One region of the Raskinella chloraquaticus genome, then DNA from elsewhere that is predicted to be linked to it. Evidence: riboswitches for the same ligand, from Rfam matches in the RefSeq annotation. Region 1 holds a riboswitch; the other holds the start of a gene.

Region 1 (4,213 bases):
TCTTCTCATTGTCGAGAAGCTCGGCTGCCTCTTTTCGGATGTCCTGGGTGATTTTCATCGAGCAGAATTTCGGCCCGCACATGGAGCAGAAATGCGCCGTCTTATGCGCGTCCTTGGGCAGCGTTTCGTCGTGGTAGGCGCGCGCCGTATCGGGATCAAGGCCGATATTGAACTGGTCCTCCCAGCGAAATTCGAAGCGCGCCCGGCTCATCGCATCGTCCCTGAGCTGGGCGGCCGGGTGGCCCTTGGCAAGGTCGGCTGCATGCGCGGCGATGCGGTAGGTGATGACGCCGGTCTTCACATCATCGCGATTGGGCAGGCCGAGATGTTCTTTCGGCGTCACGTAGCACAGCATCGCCGTGCCGAACCAGCCGATCATGGCGGCCCCTATGCCCGACGTGATGTGGTCATAGCCTGGCGCGATGTCGGTCGTCAGCGGCCCCAGCGTATAGAAGGGCGCTTCGCCGCATTCCTTCAACTGCTTGTACATATTGACCTTGATCTTGTGCATCGGCACATGGCCGGGGCCCTCGATCATCACCTGGCAGCCCTTGTCCCACGCCACTTTGGTAAGTTCGCCCAGTGTCTCCAGCTCGGCGAATTGCGCCCGGTCATTGGCATCGGCAATCGAGCCGGGGCGCAAGCCATCGCCCAACGAGAATGACACGTCATATTTGCGCATGATGTCGCAGATATCGCCGAAATGCTCGTAGAGGAAACTCTCGCGATGGCCGGCAAGGCACCAGCGCGCCATGATGGAACCGCCACGGCTGACAATGCCGGTGACACGATGGGCGGTGAGCGGCACATAGGCCAGGCGCACGCCGGCATGGATGGTGAAATAATCGACGCCCTGTTCGGCCTGTTCGATGAGAGTATCCTTGAACACCTCCCAGTCAAGCTTCAGCGGATCGCCGCCAACTTTTTCCAGCGCCTGATAGATCGGCACCGTGCCAATCGGGATCGGCGCATTGCGCAAGATCCAGTCGCGGATGTTGTGGATGTTGCGACCCGTTGAGAGGTCCATCACCGTGTCCGCTCCCCAGCGGATCGACCACACCATCTTTTCCACCTCTTCGGCAACCGAGGATGTGACCGCCGAATTGCCGATATTGGCATTGACCTTGACAAGGAAATTGCGGCCGATCGCCATCGGCTCCAGTTCCGTGTGATTGATATTGGCGGGGATGATGGCACGGCCACGGGCGATTTCCTCACGCACGAATTCCGGCGTGATGAAGGGCGGAATGGCAGCACCGAAGCTCTCGCCATCGGCGATGATGGCCTCAGCGTTGTCGAGCGCTTTCTCACGGGCCAGATTCTCGCGATGCGCCACGTAAATCATTTCCGGCGTGATGATGCCGGCGCGGGCAAATTCATATTGCGTCACCATCTGCCCGTCCTGACCAACACGCACCAGACGATTGGCGGGGCAGGCGGGCACGAGCTTATCGAGCGGCACGAAGCCATTGTCCTCGGGCTTCACCGCGCGGGGTGTTGCGGCGGCGAAATGGCGTCTGGCGATCCATTCTTCGCGGATTTGCGGCAGGCCGTTGGCCAGATCGATTGTGGCTTTAACGTCTGTATAAGGGCCCGAGGCATCGTAGACCCGGACCGGCGGCTCGCTGGCTGATGGGTCAAGCGCGATCTCGCGGTAGGGAACGCCGATGCCGTGAAGACCGGGGAACTGCCCGTAGCGCTTGGCCGAGCCGGTGACGGGCCCGGTGGTGACGGTTTGCGGCGCGGCAGCTTCAGGCTTCTGGTGAATGGTCATGACGTATCCTCCACATGTGTGACGGGCACGGGCAGGGGGAGGGAGCGCTGGTTGCGCAAGATCCGTCCCTCCGCCGGCATGACCCGGATCAGGTTCAAGGGTCACCGCGCCGGCAATCTGCCTGTCGGTATCTCAGCCCTCTCGGCAGGGCCCCCCTCGGATAGGTGTCAAGGTCTGCTTCCTGTGCCTGAAAGTCAATGCGGTGGATTACTCCGCCACCCGCCCGATCAGATTGTCCCAGTTGACGATGCTGAGCAGGTTGGCGTTGGCGTCCGTCCACAAAAGCGTGCTTTTGCCATCGTCACGCCACTGCGACAGGCCGGATTTGATGTCGGGCGCAGCAAAAAGCGCCGCATCGCGCGTGTAAAGCGCCCAGCTCACCGTGTCATCGCAATCATCGCTGGCGGACGGCGTTTCAAACCAGCCGACATTGAGACTGAATTCCTTCGACAGCCCGCGATGGAGCGGCGCCAGCCCGAAGACGTCGATCTCGAAATTGATGGCAAGAATACCGCCGGGCGCCAGGTGCCTGAGATAGATGTCGAAGGCTTCTTTTGTCATCAGATGGAGCGGCGGCGAGGCGCCGCGAAAGGCATCGACGACGAGAAGATCGAACTTGCCGGGCGTGCCGGCGGCAAGCTCGCGCTCCAGCAGGATGCGCCCGTCGCCATGGAAAACCTGCACCTTGGCCTTGCTGTCGCGCACGAAGGAGAAATGCCGGTTGGTGAGGTCGGTCACAGCCGGGTTGAGCTCATAGACACGCATGTCATCACCGGGTTGACCAAGTGCTGCCAGAACGCCGACACCAAGGCCGACCGAGCCGATGCGAAGTGGCATTTTGCTTGCCGCAGGCCGGGCCCGCAACGCTGCAAGGGCGTGGCCGACGCCGGAGCCTGGCAGGAAGGCGCAATAAGGTTCATTGCGTCTGGCCGGGATCTGGTATTGCGAACCCTGCGGCACGCCCGCCTGCACCATGGTGAGCGAGAAGCGTTCCGGCTCGTCCTGATGTTCGCGAATAATTTTCACGACCCCGTAGAAATTGCGGATGCGATCGACGACGTCTCGCTCACTATGCGCCGTCTGCGACAGGGCATAGCCTGCACCAGCAATCGCTGACGCACAGCTGGCGATCAGCGCCAGGCGTTGCCCGCGTGCGCCTGGCTCGAGGCTGCGCCATGACAGGGCAGCACCCATCACGGTGGTAGCTATCAGGGCCAGCGGATATTCCCAGTAATCGGAGAAAATCAGCGGGGCAATCAGCGCCACCGCGATGCCGCCAAGGGCGCCACCGAGCGAAATCGCCATGTAAAAGCGCGGCAGGCGTGTGGCGGGCGGCTGCAGGCGGACCATTTCGGCATGGCAGATCATGCATCCTGCCGTCATCGTCGCGGCATTGAACGCAAGGCGCAGCAGCAGGCCCTCGCCTGGATCGCTGGGCACCAGCCCGACACTGGCGACTGCAAGCAGCACAAAGCCGATAAAGAACCCCAGCCGGTGATAGAGGTGCTGGTAGCCGAAGGCGATGATGAAGGTCGCAAGATAAAGCGACAGTGGCAAAATCCACAGGAAGGGGATGACGGCCGTCCACTGCGTCATCTGGTTGGTGGTCGCAATCAGCAGCACCGAGCCGAGCCCAGAGTAGACGAGCCATAACCAAAATCGATCGCTGGCGGCGGGCGCTGCGCTGGCGTCGGCCATCTCGCTCATCGTGGCGGGCGGGTTGGCTCGCATCAGGACAATCGCCGCGCAACCCGCCATGAGGAGCGCAAACACAACGAAAAGGCGCGACCACCCGATCGTCTGTTCGGGGCTGGAGAGCAACGGCTCGAAGATGAAAGGATAGCTCAGCAGGCCAAGAAACGAGCCTAGATTGGAGACGGCAAAAAAGCGCGAGGCCAATAGCGAGCGGTCGATCTGGGCAAGCCAGCGTTGCAGCAGGGGCGAGGTGGTGGACAGGACCATATAGGGCAGCCCGACGCACACCGTCAGCAGCGCCATGATGCGCCCGAGCGGATTGTCGGCGTTATCGGGTTTGTAGGCGTCCGACGGGGTAATCGGCAGAGCAAGCAGGGCAAGCCCGAGCAGGCCGATATGCAGGAGCGCCTGGGTGCGCGGCCTGATCGGTGCGGTGAGCGCGTAGGCGTAGCCATAGCCTGCCAGCAAAGCGAGCTGGAAGAACAGCATGCATACCGTCCAGGTCGTCGCGCTGCCGCCAAACCAGGGCAGGATGAACTTCGCAAGCACCGGTTGCACCTGAAACAGCAGAAATCCGGCTAAACCAAGGGTCGCCGAGAACATGATCTTGGTCAGCAATGCGGCGGGCATGGATCAACCTTTTTCCGGTAATGCGCGCTTTTGCTCATGGAAAGCTTGTGAAATCAAGATCCCTGAAGCAGTCAATTGCCACAAGACGCAGGGCAGGGGCGATATCGAACGCCT
Region 2 (4,213 bases), on a different contig from region 1:
TTGGCAATCAGGGCATCCACCGCTCCATCATCAATGAGCGCCGCGCCCGATTGGGCAACCATCACAGGGTCAAGCACGATGAATGGGCACTCGCGCGCCATCAGCCCGTCAGCGACAGCACTGATCGTCTCACGATTGCCGAGCATGCCGATTTTGATCGCCTTGACGGCGAGATCGTCAAAAACCGCGTCCATCTGCGCACGGATGATGGCGGGCGGCACGGCATGAATGGCCGTCACGCCCTGCGTGTTCTGGGCGGTAAGCGCGGTGATCACGCTCGCCCCATAGACACGCTGGGCAGCAAAGCTCTTCAAATCCGCCTGAATGCCCGCCCCGCCGCTTGAATCCGAGCCGGCAATCGTCAGCGCAATGGGAATCGTCATCGCCGGTTTGCCCGCGCTTTGGTGATTTCGGCAGAAAGGCGCGCTGCCGCCATGGCGGGCTCGCCATCTGCAAAAATTGCCGAAATAACGGCAATACCATCAGCGCCCGCGGCGATCACCGACCCACAATTATCAACCGTGATACCGGCAATCGCGCATATCGGCAGATCAGCGCGACGCGATCTGAGCACATCGACCAGACGACGAAACCCGTCCAGTCCCAACGGCGCCGTCTCATTGACCTTGCTGGCGGTCGCAAATACGCCGCCAAGTCCGACATAGTCGATCACCTCGAGCGGCGCGGCACGCGCCTCCGCTTCGCTGCGCACCGTCAGGCCAATAATAGCGTTGGCGCCCAGAATGCGCCGCGCGGCGTCCGCCGGCAGATCATCCTGCCCGACATGGACCCCGTCAGCCCCGCAGGCCATCGCGATGTCAACCCGGTCATTGATGATCAGCGGCACGCCTGTCCCCGCAAGCGCTGCTTTCGCGGTCATTGCCAGATGAAGAAAAGCGTTCGTGGACATGGATTTACAGCGCAATTGCAGCAGGCGGACGCCGCCGGCAGCCGCCGCGCGCAGCGCGTGCGCCATCTCGATGCCCGGCGTCACATCAGGGTCAAAAATGGCGTAAAGCGACAGATCAAGAGATGTCATGACAATCTCGCCCTCTCGCTCAGTATCGCGTCATCCATCGCATGCAGCGCATCGATGAGATGGACCGAGAAACTACCCGGACCTTGTGCTTTTTGTGCCGCGATCTCTCCGGCAACGCCCATCACGATGTGCCCGGCAATGGCTGCGAGGATCGGTTCGCGCGTGACTGACACAAAGGCCGACATCAAGGCCGCTTCGGCGCAGCCGATCGCCGTCACCTTTTGCAGGAAGGGATGTCCGTTGCCGCAGATGACGGGCGTCCTCCCGTCGCTGACGCAATCCGAAGCTCCGCTCACGGCAATCGTTACGCCGCCTGCAAGCGCACGCGCCTGAATGACGTCCGCCTGCGCCGGCTCGTCAAACAACGCACCATATTCGCTGCCATTGAGCCGGATGATGCGCGGCGATTTTGCAAGCAGCTCTTGGGCAAATCGGCCACGATCCGCCGAGCGATCAATAAAGACCGGGTCAAGGACCCAGGGCTTGCCAGTTTCACGCGCTGTGTCGACCGCAATACCCACCGCCTCGCGCCGCTCACGGTCGAAAGTCCCGAGATTGACCAGAAGCGCATCGGCGCTCGCGACAAAGGCACCAATCTCTTCCGGCGACACCGTCATCGAGGGAACAGCGCCGATGGCAAGCAAGACGTTGGCCGTGAACTGGGCCGCAACGATATTTGTCAGACAATGGACACGCGGCTGTCGCCGTCGCAAATGACGAAGCGCTTCACCCAAATCGGCTACTGACGGACGCAACGCGCTCAAGATCTCGATTTCCTCCGCCGGCATGACCCGGTTCAGGTTCGACGGGTTGGACGTCACCTCTCAGCCTGATCATTCAGGCACCCCGACGAGATGACGGGGAATGTAAGCGTATGGCGGGTTTTTGGCAAGGCGCTGGCGCCTCAGCGCGGCATGCGGGCGGCGGCCTCGTATTTTGCTTTAAGCCCCAGCTGACGCTCGCGGAAGATGACGAACATGCCCGACAGAATGACGACAAGACCGCCAATGATGGTCTGCGTGCCCGGCACATCGCCAAACACAAACCAGCCCAGCATCGTCGCCCAGGCAATCGACGTATATTCGAAGGGCGCGATGAGGGACGCATCGGCATATTTGAAGCTGGTCGTAAGGAGAAGCTGGCCAACGCCGCCGCTGACCCCGATGGCCAGCAGCAGGGCTGCTTCGCCAGGCGTTGGCATCACCCAGCCGAAGAGCGCGCTCGCCAGACCAATCGCCGCGCCACCCAGCGAAAAATAGAAGGCGATGGTTGGCGGTTCTTCCGTTGACGTCAAAGCCCGCACCGTCACCATGGCGAAGGCTGAACAGACCGCCGCGACAAGGCACAAGAGGGCGCCGATGGCCGCCGCACTCGGAGACGTTGTCAACGCTTCGCCCAGATGCGGCCACAGGATGATCAGCACGCCCACCATCCCGATACCAACCGCTGTCCAGCGATAAATGCGCACGCGCTCATGCAGGATCGTTGCGGCAAAAATCACTCCGAAAATCGGCATCGCATAGCCGATCGCCGTCGCATCGGGCAGCGGAATATAGGACAGACCGGCAAAGCCGAGCGCCATAGAGCTGATACCGATACAGACGCGCAACACATGGGCGAAGGGCCGTCTGGTCGCCAGCGCAGCGCGCACCGGGCCACGCATGGCAATGTAAACCAGGATCGGAATGACGGCAAAGAGCGAGCGTGCAAAGACGATTTCACCCGTCGGCAGGCGGGCCGCCACCAGCTTCACCATCATCGCCATGACGACAAAAACAAAGGTGGCGGCGATCTTGAAGACAATGCCGTAAAGTTCGCTCAAGGTCGCCTGCCTTCCCGTTGCTGTGGATCATCACAACAGGGCACATCTTTCACCGTCGCTTGCCGTGACAACCCCATCTAGATGAGGCCGCGCGCTGAAAGATTGCGTATCAGTGCCGCCGTTCCAAAGCGCCACGGTGGCGCGTCATCGGTGGGGCGGACACGATTGACGAGACTGCCAAGCTTGCTGCTGCGAATGGTGACGATATCGTTGGTCTTGTGTGTGAACCCCTCGCCCCGATGGTCGCGATCCTCGATCGGCGCAAACATCGTACCGCAGAAAAGCACGAAACCGTCCGGATACTGATGATGAGGGCCAATCGTCTGTGACACCAGATCAAGCGGATCGCGCGCAATCGCCGTCATGGTCGAGGAGCCGGTGAGGCGAAAGCCGTCCTCGCCCTCGACCACCAGTTCGACATGGGCGCGGCGAATATCTTGAAGCGAAAAACTATGGTCGATCAATCGAACGAAGGGGCCGATGGCCGTTGAGGCATTATTATCCTTCGAGCGCCCGAGAAGCAGCGCCGAGCGACCCTCGACATCACGCAGATTGACATCATTGCCCAGGCTTGCGCCGACCAACACTCCGCGCGAATTGACGATCAGAACCACTTCAGGTTCCGGATTGTTCCAGCTTGAGCCCGGGTGGATGCCGATATCAGCTCCCGTGCCCACCGCGCTCATCGGTTGCGCCTTGGTGAAGATTTCCGCGTCTGGGCCGATACCGACTTCGAGATATTGTGACCAGGCGCCGCGCGCCATCAGTGTTTTTTTAAGCGCTGCTGCCTCGGGCGAGCCGGGTTTGAGGCCGGAAAGATCACGCCCCACACTGGCCAGAATGTCCGCCCTTATGGCATCCGCGCGCGCCGGTTCACCCCGCGCCTGCTCCTCGATCACCCGCTCCAGCAGGGACAGAATAAACGTGACGCCTGCCGCCTTGATCGCCTGAAGGTCGATGGGCGCAAGGAACGACAGACCGGCACCCCCTTGCGCGCCGCCCGCCAGAATGTCGTCCAGAGAGCCAAGCCGCTCACCCTTCACCTGACGTGCCGCCGCAGCAGGATCGTTTTCTTCACACAACACACTCACCAGCGGAAACGAGCGTGAGATGTCGTAGACCCCGTCATCATCAATGCGCACCACCGACGGACCGTCCTGATCAGCCCGCCAGACACGACCGATCAACGTCCCTGTCGTGCCATCGGCCGGCAAGGTGGTTTGCGCCGAATGATGTAATCTTGTCACAAATCCTCCATCCGGCGCCCCGATTGCCGCTGCCCATAATGATCCTTGTCCGCCACCGCAATCAACCTGAATTGCGTTGCGGGCTTGGTCTTCGCCTCATGGCCG

What was found. Region 1 has a riboswitch for thiamine pyrophosphate ahead of thiC (phosphomethylpyrimidine synthase ThiC). Riboswitches for the same ligand answer to the same signal wherever they lie in the genome.
Region 2: it holds a riboswitch for thiamine pyrophosphate, as region 1 does, so the genes downstream of both, thiM (hydroxyethylthiazole kinase) here and thiC (phosphomethylpyrimidine synthase ThiC) in region 1, are expected to answer to the same signal.

Annotation. Positions count from the first base shown of each region.
Region 1 is NZ_JAKFWN010000001.1:79,961-84,173, reverse strand. It holds gene thiC (phosphomethylpyrimidine synthase ThiC) at 1-1,774, opposite strand, end outside; TPP riboswitch at 1,823-1,941, opposite strand; gene ACINK1_RS00435 (fused MFS/spermidine synthase) at 1,982-4,099, opposite strand.
Region 2 is NZ_JAKFWN010000043.1:26,164-30,376, forward strand. It holds gene thiD (bifunctional hydroxymethylpyrimidine kinase/phosphomethylpyrimidine kinase) at 1-383, opposite strand, end outside; gene thiE (thiamine phosphate synthase) at 380-1,039, opposite strand; gene thiM (hydroxyethylthiazole kinase) at 1,036-1,803, opposite strand; TPP riboswitch at 1,795-1,898, opposite strand; gene ACINK1_RS13975 (DMT family transporter) at 1,944-2,861, opposite strand; gene ACINK1_RS13980 (fumarylacetoacetate hydrolase family protein) at 2,939-4,108, opposite strand.